Regions from separate parts of the Shewanella sp. 553 genome, predicted to be linked through region 1. Evidence: predicted binding sites of a transcription regulator. Region 1 holds the regulator's gene; each other region holds the start of a gene.
What was found. Region 1 encodes sigma-54, which starts transcription at its own class of promoters, with help from an activator protein. Its sites were predicted from a motif close to GTTGGCACGNNNNTNGNNT; they were not measured.
Positions count from the first base shown of each region.

Region 1 (2,202 bases):
GCGATTGGCTCAGCACATTTAATCAATACGGCGACTGGCTTCTCAATATTCGTCAGCCGTCCGTGAGGGATCGCGATACCATTGCCTATACCTGTGCTGCCCATTTTCTCTCTCGCCAAAAGGCTTTCAAAAATCTCTTGAGAGGAAAGGGTGGGGTACTGGACAGCGGCCAAGTCGCTGATAAGTTCCAGTACCTTTTTCTTACTGCCCGGAGTGGCGCAGGTTGTGCACTCCGGCCGCAGGATGGTACTAAGTTCCATCGTTAATGCTTTATTAGCTTCTCTTTGTGTTTAATGACCTGACGATCTAATTTATCGATCAGGGAATCTATCGCGGCATACATGTCCGCGTGCTCTGATGTTGCAAATACTTCCCCACCACGGAGATGTAACTTTGCTTCAACTTTTTGCATCAATTTTTCGACATTTAATATCACATGGACATTATTGATCTGATCGAAATGCCGTTCAAGCTTTGTAAACTTTTCTTCAACATAGTTGCGCAGAGATTGGGTGATCTCGATGTGGTGCCCAGTCAGATTTATTTGCATAAAGTGATTCCTCCGGTTTCCAGTTGTTGATTATAAGCTTTTACGTTGATTTGACGGCGGTATCAACATCGCCTCACGATATTTTGCAATCGTGCGTCGAGCGACTTGGATACCTTGCTCTGCCAGCAGTTGTGCCATCTTACTGTCACTTAAGGGTTTCTTTTGATTTTCTGCGGCGACTAGCTTCTTAATAAAAGCGCGGATCGCAGTAGAAGAGCATTCACCACCATCGTCGGTCCCGACATGGCTGGAGAAAAAGTATTTCAGCTCAAAAATCCCTCTTGGCGTGTGCATATACTTTTGGGTAGTGACCCGCGAGATGGTCGATTCATGCATCTCGACCGCTTCGGCAATATCATTAAGCACCATAGGTTTCATCGCTTCTTCACCAAACTCGAAAAAACCTTGCTGGAAATCGACAATGCAGTTGGTGACCTTAAGCAAGGTATCGTTGCGGCTCTCTAAACTTTTTAGAAACCATTTAGCTTCTTGCAAGTGACCACGAATAAACTGGCCATCGGCTTGGTTTTTGGTGCTGCGTGCCATCGAGGCATAATGTTGGTTTACATTAATCTTAGGCATACTATCGGGATTAAGCTCGACCACCCAGCGACCTTTTTTCTTGCTAACTGTGACATCGGGGATCACGTATTCGTCGCGACTGGCAGTAATGGCCAGCCCCGGGCGCGGATTGAGGGTTTGAATTAGCGCTATGGCCTCACGCAGGTCATCCTCTTTCAGCTTGGTCTTACGCATCAATAGGCGAAAGTCTCGTCCGGCGATAAGATCTAAGTAATCACGGATCAAGAGTCTGGCGTTGTCGATATGCGGGGTGTCGGGGTTGTATTGGGCCAGTTGGATCATCAGGCATTCGCTGAGGTCTCTGGCACCAATCCCGATAGGATCGAAATGTTGTACCCGTTTTAATACCGCTTCAATTTCGTCGAGTTCGATTTCAGGATCGCCCATGGCTTCGAGAATATCGTCGCACGTTTGCGTCAAGTAGCCGCGCTCGTCTATGGCGTCAATGATGGCGGTGGCGATAGCAAGATCGTTGTCAGAAAAGGGCGTGAGGTTTTTTTGCCATTCGAGGTGTTCATACAAGCCTTCGCTGGTTTCCCCTTGAAAGGGCATGTCATCGTCGCGCATGGCACCAGAGCTGGAGTTGGGTGAGGCGGTATAGACCTCATCCCATGTGGTGTCGACGGGAAGCTCATCGGGCATAGAGTCTTGATTGAGTGCATCGGAGGTTTCTAAGCTTGAATTGTCTTCACTCGAGTCGACTTGCAGTTGCTCATTGTAATCGGTGTCGAAGTTGTCATTACGCTCTTGTTCTGAGTCGATATTGGCGCCTTCTTGCTCCTCGTCTAACTCGAGTAGAGGGTTAGACTCTAATGCTTGCTGGATCTCTTGCTGCAATTCCAATGACGAGAGTTGCAACAGACGAATGGCCTGTTGCAACTGGGGCGTCATGGTTAAATGCTGACCCATTTTGAGCTGAAGTGACGCTTTCATCGTACTGCTATTCCCTTGTTTCTAATTCTAAAGTGAGAAAGCTGCCTCTGGTATTAAACCGCTAAGGCGAATGATCTACTTAACAAGGTAAGAGCGGTTTAGCCTTTTACCTTGAGCGCTAATAACGTTAACTATAG
Region 1 covers NZ_CM181701.1:494,436-496,637, forward strand. Annotated here, with positions in the region: gene ptsN (PTS IIA-like nitrogen regulatory protein PtsN) at 1-260, opposite strand, end outside; gene hpf (ribosome hibernation promoting factor) at 263-550, opposite strand; gene AC5YBZ_RS02310 (RNA polymerase factor sigma-54) at 581-2,065, opposite strand; gene lptB (LPS export ABC transporter ATP-binding protein) at 2,197-2,202, opposite strand, start outside.

Region 2 (2,202 bases), 770 kb from region 1:
ACTATCTGTCAGTTGCATTCCTTGTTCGGCCAACATCTCACGTAAACGCGGCAGTGCCTGTTCGACCAGATCTTTGGTTTGATGTTGCATCACCTGAAACTGCACTTGAGTCTGATCGCCCTGCACTTGAATACGCACCATCATCTGCCCAAGCTCAGGCGGGTCGAGACGGATCTCGGCATGTTGCACCCCTTGGCTGACCATGGCAATCAATTGTTGGCGCATGACGGGGGAGAATTTTTGAATCATCTCTTGCATCTGCTGGGCAGGGTCACCTTGCGGGCGAATAGAGACTTGATACTGTGCTGGCGTCTCGGCTCGCGCAAAAGGAATCGATGTCATGGTCGATGATGTGGGTTTTAACTCGTTTGCGCCATTGTCGGCGATATCACCCTCTGCCGCCATGGAGACCATTAACTTGGCATTTTTAAGCTCATTGGCCGCACTCGTGCTGGCATCCACTTGAGCCTGCACTTTAGCGGTTATTTGCCCGGCAGCGTCTGGTTTAAGCTCTGAGGTTACGTCAAATTGAGCTCCACCCAACATCGATTTAGCATCGTCGCCGCCCATCTTAGCCCCAAGGCTGTTAGCCCTACCCGCACCTTGCGCGGCTAACAACGTGTTGGCTTGCTCGATTAAGGCGTTGAAAGCCGAACTCTTACCCTGCTGCGATCCATCAATTAATGCCGCCATCATATGCGGCGGTAATTGCGCTAGCTGTGCCTCATCTAGGCCTGTTTGACTCTCAAGCCCTTCAAGCTGGGATTGCGTTAGGCTGGCTAACAACTCGTCGGTACTCGTCTCGCCAGTCAGATTCAGATCTGAGCCTAATTCACCATCGAGTGGCAATTGTGCGCCGCCCTCGGCAAGTTCCTGGTTTTCCGCTAACTGTGTCGCCCAGTTAATTTGCGCCAACACATTGGCAACGTCATTATCCTCGTCTTGCTGCTCATCCGCTGCCACGACCTGTTGATTGTCATGCGTTATCTTATCGGCTTCAGGAGAGCCTTGGGTTTTATGACTTGGGCCATTATCGGCTGACGCTTGCGCTAACACCGTAGAAAAGTCATTACTTTTCGAGCTGTTAGCACTAGATTTGTTAGGTTGCAAACCCAACTTATCGCCCGAGCTATCCGCTTTAGATAACAGCACGCTATTCATTTGTGGCATAAATCCTCCAACACTTTTACGCGTAACACGCGGCGCTTATGTCACGCTTCTAGTGTCAATTATTCGGTCGTACTGCCGATAAGAAATTAGTATTTTGATAAAGAATGCAAATAAAGCGCCAACTGTTAAGTTGTTGCCTTGTTTGATGATTATTTTTAATGAAGAGCAATATCGTGGCGACTGAGGCGCTTAACGCTGCGGTTTTCGAAAAAATTGCTGAGAGGCAAACTCATCAATCATCTTTTGTTCTTGTTTTAATTCGGCAAGTTGCCGCTTATGCGCCTTGCGCTCAAGCAGCAGCTCCACCGCTTTACGCTTTTGCTGTTTGACTTGCCACACTTGCTGGCCAATTTGACGCTGCTTATCAGACTCGTTCACCGCAAAATGCTGTTTGGTGATCGCCTCATCTATTTGACGGATAAACTGATGAAACTGATGATAATTACTTGCACTTATCACCTGCCCCTGTTGCTGCTCCATCTGTTTCATGTAATCAAGACGGTATTGCTGTAATGCGCTTAGTTGCTGCTGGCATTTTTGCAGCACCATCTGCGCAGAGCGCAGCTGCAGTGACGCTTGCTCTTCGGCGTCGAGCGCCAATTTAAGCACGGTATCGAGTGGATCAGGTTTCGCCATCACATCCTCTAAATCATCAAACTCAAGGGCATCTATTTATTTCACAATAGCCGCTATCCCTGACATTGGGCACTCAATTGACCTAACATCAAGGCACAACTGTCAAAGCTAAGCGACTCTTTCATCGTTTGACGTAAAAAGGCGTTCATTGCCGGTTGCAGGCGAATGGCGTTATCGATACGGGGATCGCTGCCTTGAGTATAAGCACCAATCGAGATCAAGTCGCGATTTTGCTGATACAAGGAATACATCTGTTTTACTCGGCGAGTGGCTTCTAAGTGGGCTTCACTGATCACCATAGGCGCAACACGGCTAATGGATGCCTCGACATCGATAGCAGGGTAATGGCCCGAATCGGCCAAGGCACGTGACAGCACAATATGCCCATCGAGGATC
Region 2 covers NZ_CM181701.1:1,266,646-1,268,847, reverse strand. Annotated here, with positions in the region: gene AC5YBZ_RS05675 (flagellar hook-length control protein FliK) at 1-1,170, opposite strand, end outside; gene fliJ (flagellar export protein FliJ) at 1,360-1,806, opposite strand; gene fliI (flagellar protein export ATPase FliI) at 1,860-2,202, opposite strand, start outside.
Region 2: AC5YBZ_RS05675 (flagellar hook-length control protein FliK) is a predicted target of sigma-54. The motif match lies at 1,275-1,293, and genes of this name have one in related genera.

Region 3 (2,202 bases), 740 kb from region 1:
TCCATATTGGCCGCCATCGCCTCTAATTGGTTGAGGGCATCACGGCCATCTTTAGCGGTATCGATTTGCAGATTTAATGACTCTAACGCCCTAATAATTTGCTTACGGGCCACTGTTGAATCATCAATCACCATAATATGATAGTGGCGGTCTCTATCTATGGTTAACTTATCATCCATTTCTTGGCTTATCTGCGTCTTAACAGGGGATATCTCATCGAGGATTTTTTCGACATCAAGGATCTCAACCAACTCCCCTTCGACTTCAGTAACGGCCGTTAAGTAGGAATAGCGTCCAGCCCCCTGCGGCGGTGGCATAATGGCTTCCCAGTTCATATTAATGATTCGCTCAACAGACTGGACTAAGAACCCTTGCACGCTGCGGTTATACTCAGAAATGATAATAAAACATTCGTCAATATTTTCAATTGGACGCCCCCCCGTAGCAGCACTTAAATCAATCACAGATATCGTCTTGCCGCGAATATGCGCCACTCCCCGAACCACAGGATTTAGCTTAGGTAATGCCGTCAATGGCGGGCACTGCAGTACCTCTTTGACTTTAAATACGTTAATACCAAATCGTTGCTTACTGTTTAATTTAAACAGCAGCAATTCTAGACGGTTTTGTCCCACGAGTTGGGTACGTTTATTTACTGAATCAAGAATACTCGACATAATGCCTTTGCCTTGTGAATGCTTCCCCAACCATAGTAACTATAAGTATAGGCATGCTAATTGCTTTAAAAAATGTGTATGATAACCAGGCCCTAAACTCGTCAAATTTATGACACTAATTTCTATGAAAAATGTCTATAAAGTACGGGCCACAACGAAGTATAGGTGCTCTCTAGCTATCTAAGCTAGTCTATTCAATATGAAAGTAAATACAGTATACTTTTTCATCGCTTTACTCTGCTCATGCCCAAGTTTTGCGGCTGATGAGCTTAGCGTACCCTCTTTATCGACGATATCACGATTAGCTATAGCGGCAATTGAAAATAAAATTGAAGCCCCAAGTGATGCTAAGGTCAATATATCGCCGCAAAGTTTAGACACCCGAGTGACGCCACCCGCTTGTAGTTCAGCATTAAGCGTTGAGGTCGCCAGCGATCGCGCTATTGGCCGTAACAATACCGTTAAAATCAGTTGTGAAACTCCAGAGCTAGCCTATCCTTGGCAAATCTACATATCGGTCAGAGTCGATATTCTTTACCCTGTGGTTGTGGCGACACAAACCTTAGGCCCGGGTGATCTGATTAACGCTGAGCAGGTGACACTCGCTTATGTAGAGCAGAGTAATTTACGTGGCCAACAATTTGATGATCCGGCGCAGGTCACTGGCACCCGGGTCAAACGCAGAATTGCCGCCAACCAAACCCTGTTTAGCAGTAACCTTTGCTTTGTCTGCAAAGGCGACATGGTGTCTATTTATGCCCGTACTGCCAATTTTGAGATAAAAACTATCGGTGAGGCCTTACGTGATGGTAACTTAGGCGATAGAATTCAAGTTAGGAATAGTCACTCACAAAAAATGGTAGATGCAAACGTTATCGGGGTCGGTGCGGTTGAGGTTAGAATGTAGTACGACATGACTCACTTTGATGAGCATTTTTTGTTGCTCACCACAAAATTCTACTAAAGCTTTAAAAATGAGCGCCGATATACAGTTATGTTGATCTCACTAAGTAACGTTGGAACCTATTATGGCTATAGACATAAAGCATGTAAATACAAGCACGAACAATCGAGTCACGTCGCCATCAACCGATAAGTCATCGGCTAAAACTGGCCTGGTATCGCCCGAAACCACTACGGCTAAAACCGTAAAAAGTGACTCGGTATCGATAACTCCTCAGGCGCAGCAACTGCAAAGTGCTCAGGCAAAATTAAACAACTTACCTGAAATCGATACTAAAAAAGTCGAACAGATAAAAGCGGCTATTGCTGAAGGTCGCTATAAGATTGATGCCGACAAACTGGCCAGTAATATTGCGCAGTTTGAAAATGAACTAAAGGATCTTGGCTAAGCTGATATGAACTCAATAATCGACATCATCGCCAATCAACATACGTTATTAAACGACTTAAAACGCCTTATCGAAGCAGAGAAAGCGGCACTCATAGCACAAAGTGCCGATGAGTTGCTAACGCTGGCCGCAGATAAAGCTAAGTTGTTAGATGAGATCAAAGCGGTCGATGT
Region 3 covers NZ_CM181701.1:1,238,178-1,240,379, reverse strand. Annotated here, with positions in the region: gene AC5YBZ_RS05535 (chemotaxis protein CheV) at 1-677, opposite strand, end outside; gene flgA (flagellar basal body P-ring formation chaperone FlgA) at 877-1,584, shown strand; gene flgM (flagellar biosynthesis anti-sigma factor FlgM) at 1,706-2,029, shown strand; gene AC5YBZ_RS05520 (flagella synthesis protein FlgN) at 2,036-2,202, shown strand, end outside.
Region 3: flgA (flagellar basal body P-ring formation chaperone FlgA) is a predicted target of sigma-54. The motif match lies at 725-743, and genes of this name have one in related genera.

Region 4 (2,202 bases), 630 kb from region 1:
GATCTGAGCAATCATCAACGTCATAAATTCATTTTTGAGCGAGGCAGCATCATTGCCTGGCGCTTGCAACACATTAGCGCTCTGCTGCGCTTGGCTGTCCGTAGTACGTCCTACTTCCATTTACTTGTTTCCTAATTGCAGTAAGCCCTGCTGCATAGAGCGGGCACGGTTCATCACTTCAACACTGGTCTCAAACGAACGGCTCGCCGCCATCATGTCGGCCATCTCTTCAACGGTATTAACGTTGGAATACGCCACGTAACCTTGCTCGTTCGCAAACGGATGGTTGGGCTCATAACGCATATCCAGCGGCGCATCGGCTTGCACTATATCGCTAATCTCAACCGAGGCGCTGGCGGCTTTGCCTTCTTGCATCTGGCTATAGATAGTGGCAAATACCGGCTTTAACGCACGGTAAGCTTGCTCTGGCGACTCGGCAGCCGTTCCGGCATTGGCTAAGTTACTGGCCACGGTATTTAAGCGTATGGTTTGGGCATTCATGCCTGCACCCGCTATTTGGTAGATTTCTCCAAATGACATAGGGACTCCTAGCGACCTTCGATAGCCGTTTTTAAGCCGGCAATTTTCATGTTAAGAAATGTCAGGCTGGTCTGATAATCCATCGCATTTTGCGAATATCTCGCCTGCTCTTTGCCAAGCTCAACCGTGTTATTGTCGGCAGAGCTTTGATAAGGCACGCGATAACCGATATCGTAGCGATTAGCGTTGCTGGCACCCGATTCAATGCGAGCCATTACCTTACTGAAGTCCAGATCTCGCGCCTTGTAACCTGGGGTTTCGGCGTTCACCAAATTACCCGCCAGCACCTTGCTTCTCTCTACCCTAAAGTTCAGTGTTTGGGGGTGAATTCCCAACGCCGTATCGAGGTTGATAGCCATCTCAATTCCTAGTAATGTATGCTCAACAATGTTTATGGCACTGAGTATCCAATTAATATGCCAAGTATTTTAAATCAAATTAAACAAACACTTAGATGTTGAGGCCTGCCATAGTCGGAAGCCTAACTTCCCTCTTCCTCTTAGGCGGATTCGGTTTACTTCCGCTGCCGGTGTATAGCCAGACAGACACAACTTCCGCCAGCGCACAAATTGAGCAACAGATGCGGCGCTCAATCGAAACACAACTGAGCCGCTGGCAACAGCAACAGGCTATCGATAAGGTGCAACATAAGATGGTGATTCGCGTGCCATCAGGGGCTGATAACCTTGAGCCTTGCCCGCAAAGCATCACCATAGATCCGCCTCAAGGCTTACCCTTCGGCCGAGTGCAACGCAAGCTGAGTTGCCCCTCTCAAGGTTGGTCTTTGTATGTCAGGGCAAAAGTGACGCTGCACGCCTATTTACCTGTCGCCAATAGGAACTTGCAAAGAGATGAGATAGTGACATCTGCCGATCTGCACTGGAAAATGTTACCGCTGAAGGCCTCAGATCAAGATGTGATCACCCAAGAGGCCAACTTGCTTGGCCAACAAGTAACCCGCAAACTGCGTAAAAATAAACCTATTCGCGCCGCCTATCTCGAGGCGCCAAGGCTGATTAATGTCGGCGATGAGGTGATTATCGAGGCCAGCAGTGAGGGGTTTTATGCTAATATGCTCGGCGTCGCCTTGGATGTGGGTAAAGAGGGCGATGCTATTCGGGTTAAAAATAGCAGTTCAGGCAAGGTGATCACCGCCTATGTGGTGGCCAAAGGTCGAGTCCGCACCCAGTTTTAGGCTTATTAGCTTAAAAAATCCCTAAAAAAGTTTTAGCGATGTCACAATCCGGTCGCTCATATAGAGTATCAAGCCGAATTATCGAGTGAGTACAATGGAAATCAATAAAATCAACAGCGCTATTGGTGCTGAGATTGGGGCCAATAAGAGCAATGTTAATGCTCAAGCCACCCCAGCGCCTCAATCAGCCGCTACGTCTGCTCCAGCGCAGCTTTCGATCAGTCAGGATTGGCAGTCGCTTGAACAATCTCAGCAGGCACTACAGCAACTTGACGATGTGGATCATGACAAAATTGCCGCACTGCGTCAGTCGCTGCAAGACGGTAGCTTCTCAGTAGATTTAGATCAGATTGCCGATAAGATGCTTAACCAACATGGATAAACCCCAAGTTGATAAGCGCTTGTTAGTGCAGACGCTGCTACGTGATATTCGCTTAGATGTGGATGACTACAGCCAGCTAAAAAGC
Region 4 covers NZ_CM181701.1:3,880,733-3,882,934, forward strand. Annotated here, with positions in the region: gene AC5YBZ_RS17160 (flagellar hook assembly protein FlgD) at 1-120, opposite strand, end outside; gene flgC (flagellar basal body rod protein FlgC) at 121-540, opposite strand; gene flgB (flagellar basal body rod protein FlgB) at 549-899, opposite strand; gene flgA (flagellar basal body P-ring formation chaperone FlgA) at 1,121-1,735, shown strand; gene flgM (flagellar biosynthesis anti-sigma factor FlgM) at 1,830-2,117, shown strand; gene AC5YBZ_RS17185 (flagellar protein FlgN) at 2,110-2,202, shown strand, end outside.
Region 4: flgB (flagellar basal body rod protein FlgB) is a predicted target of sigma-54. The motif match lies at 946-964, and genes of this name have one in related genera.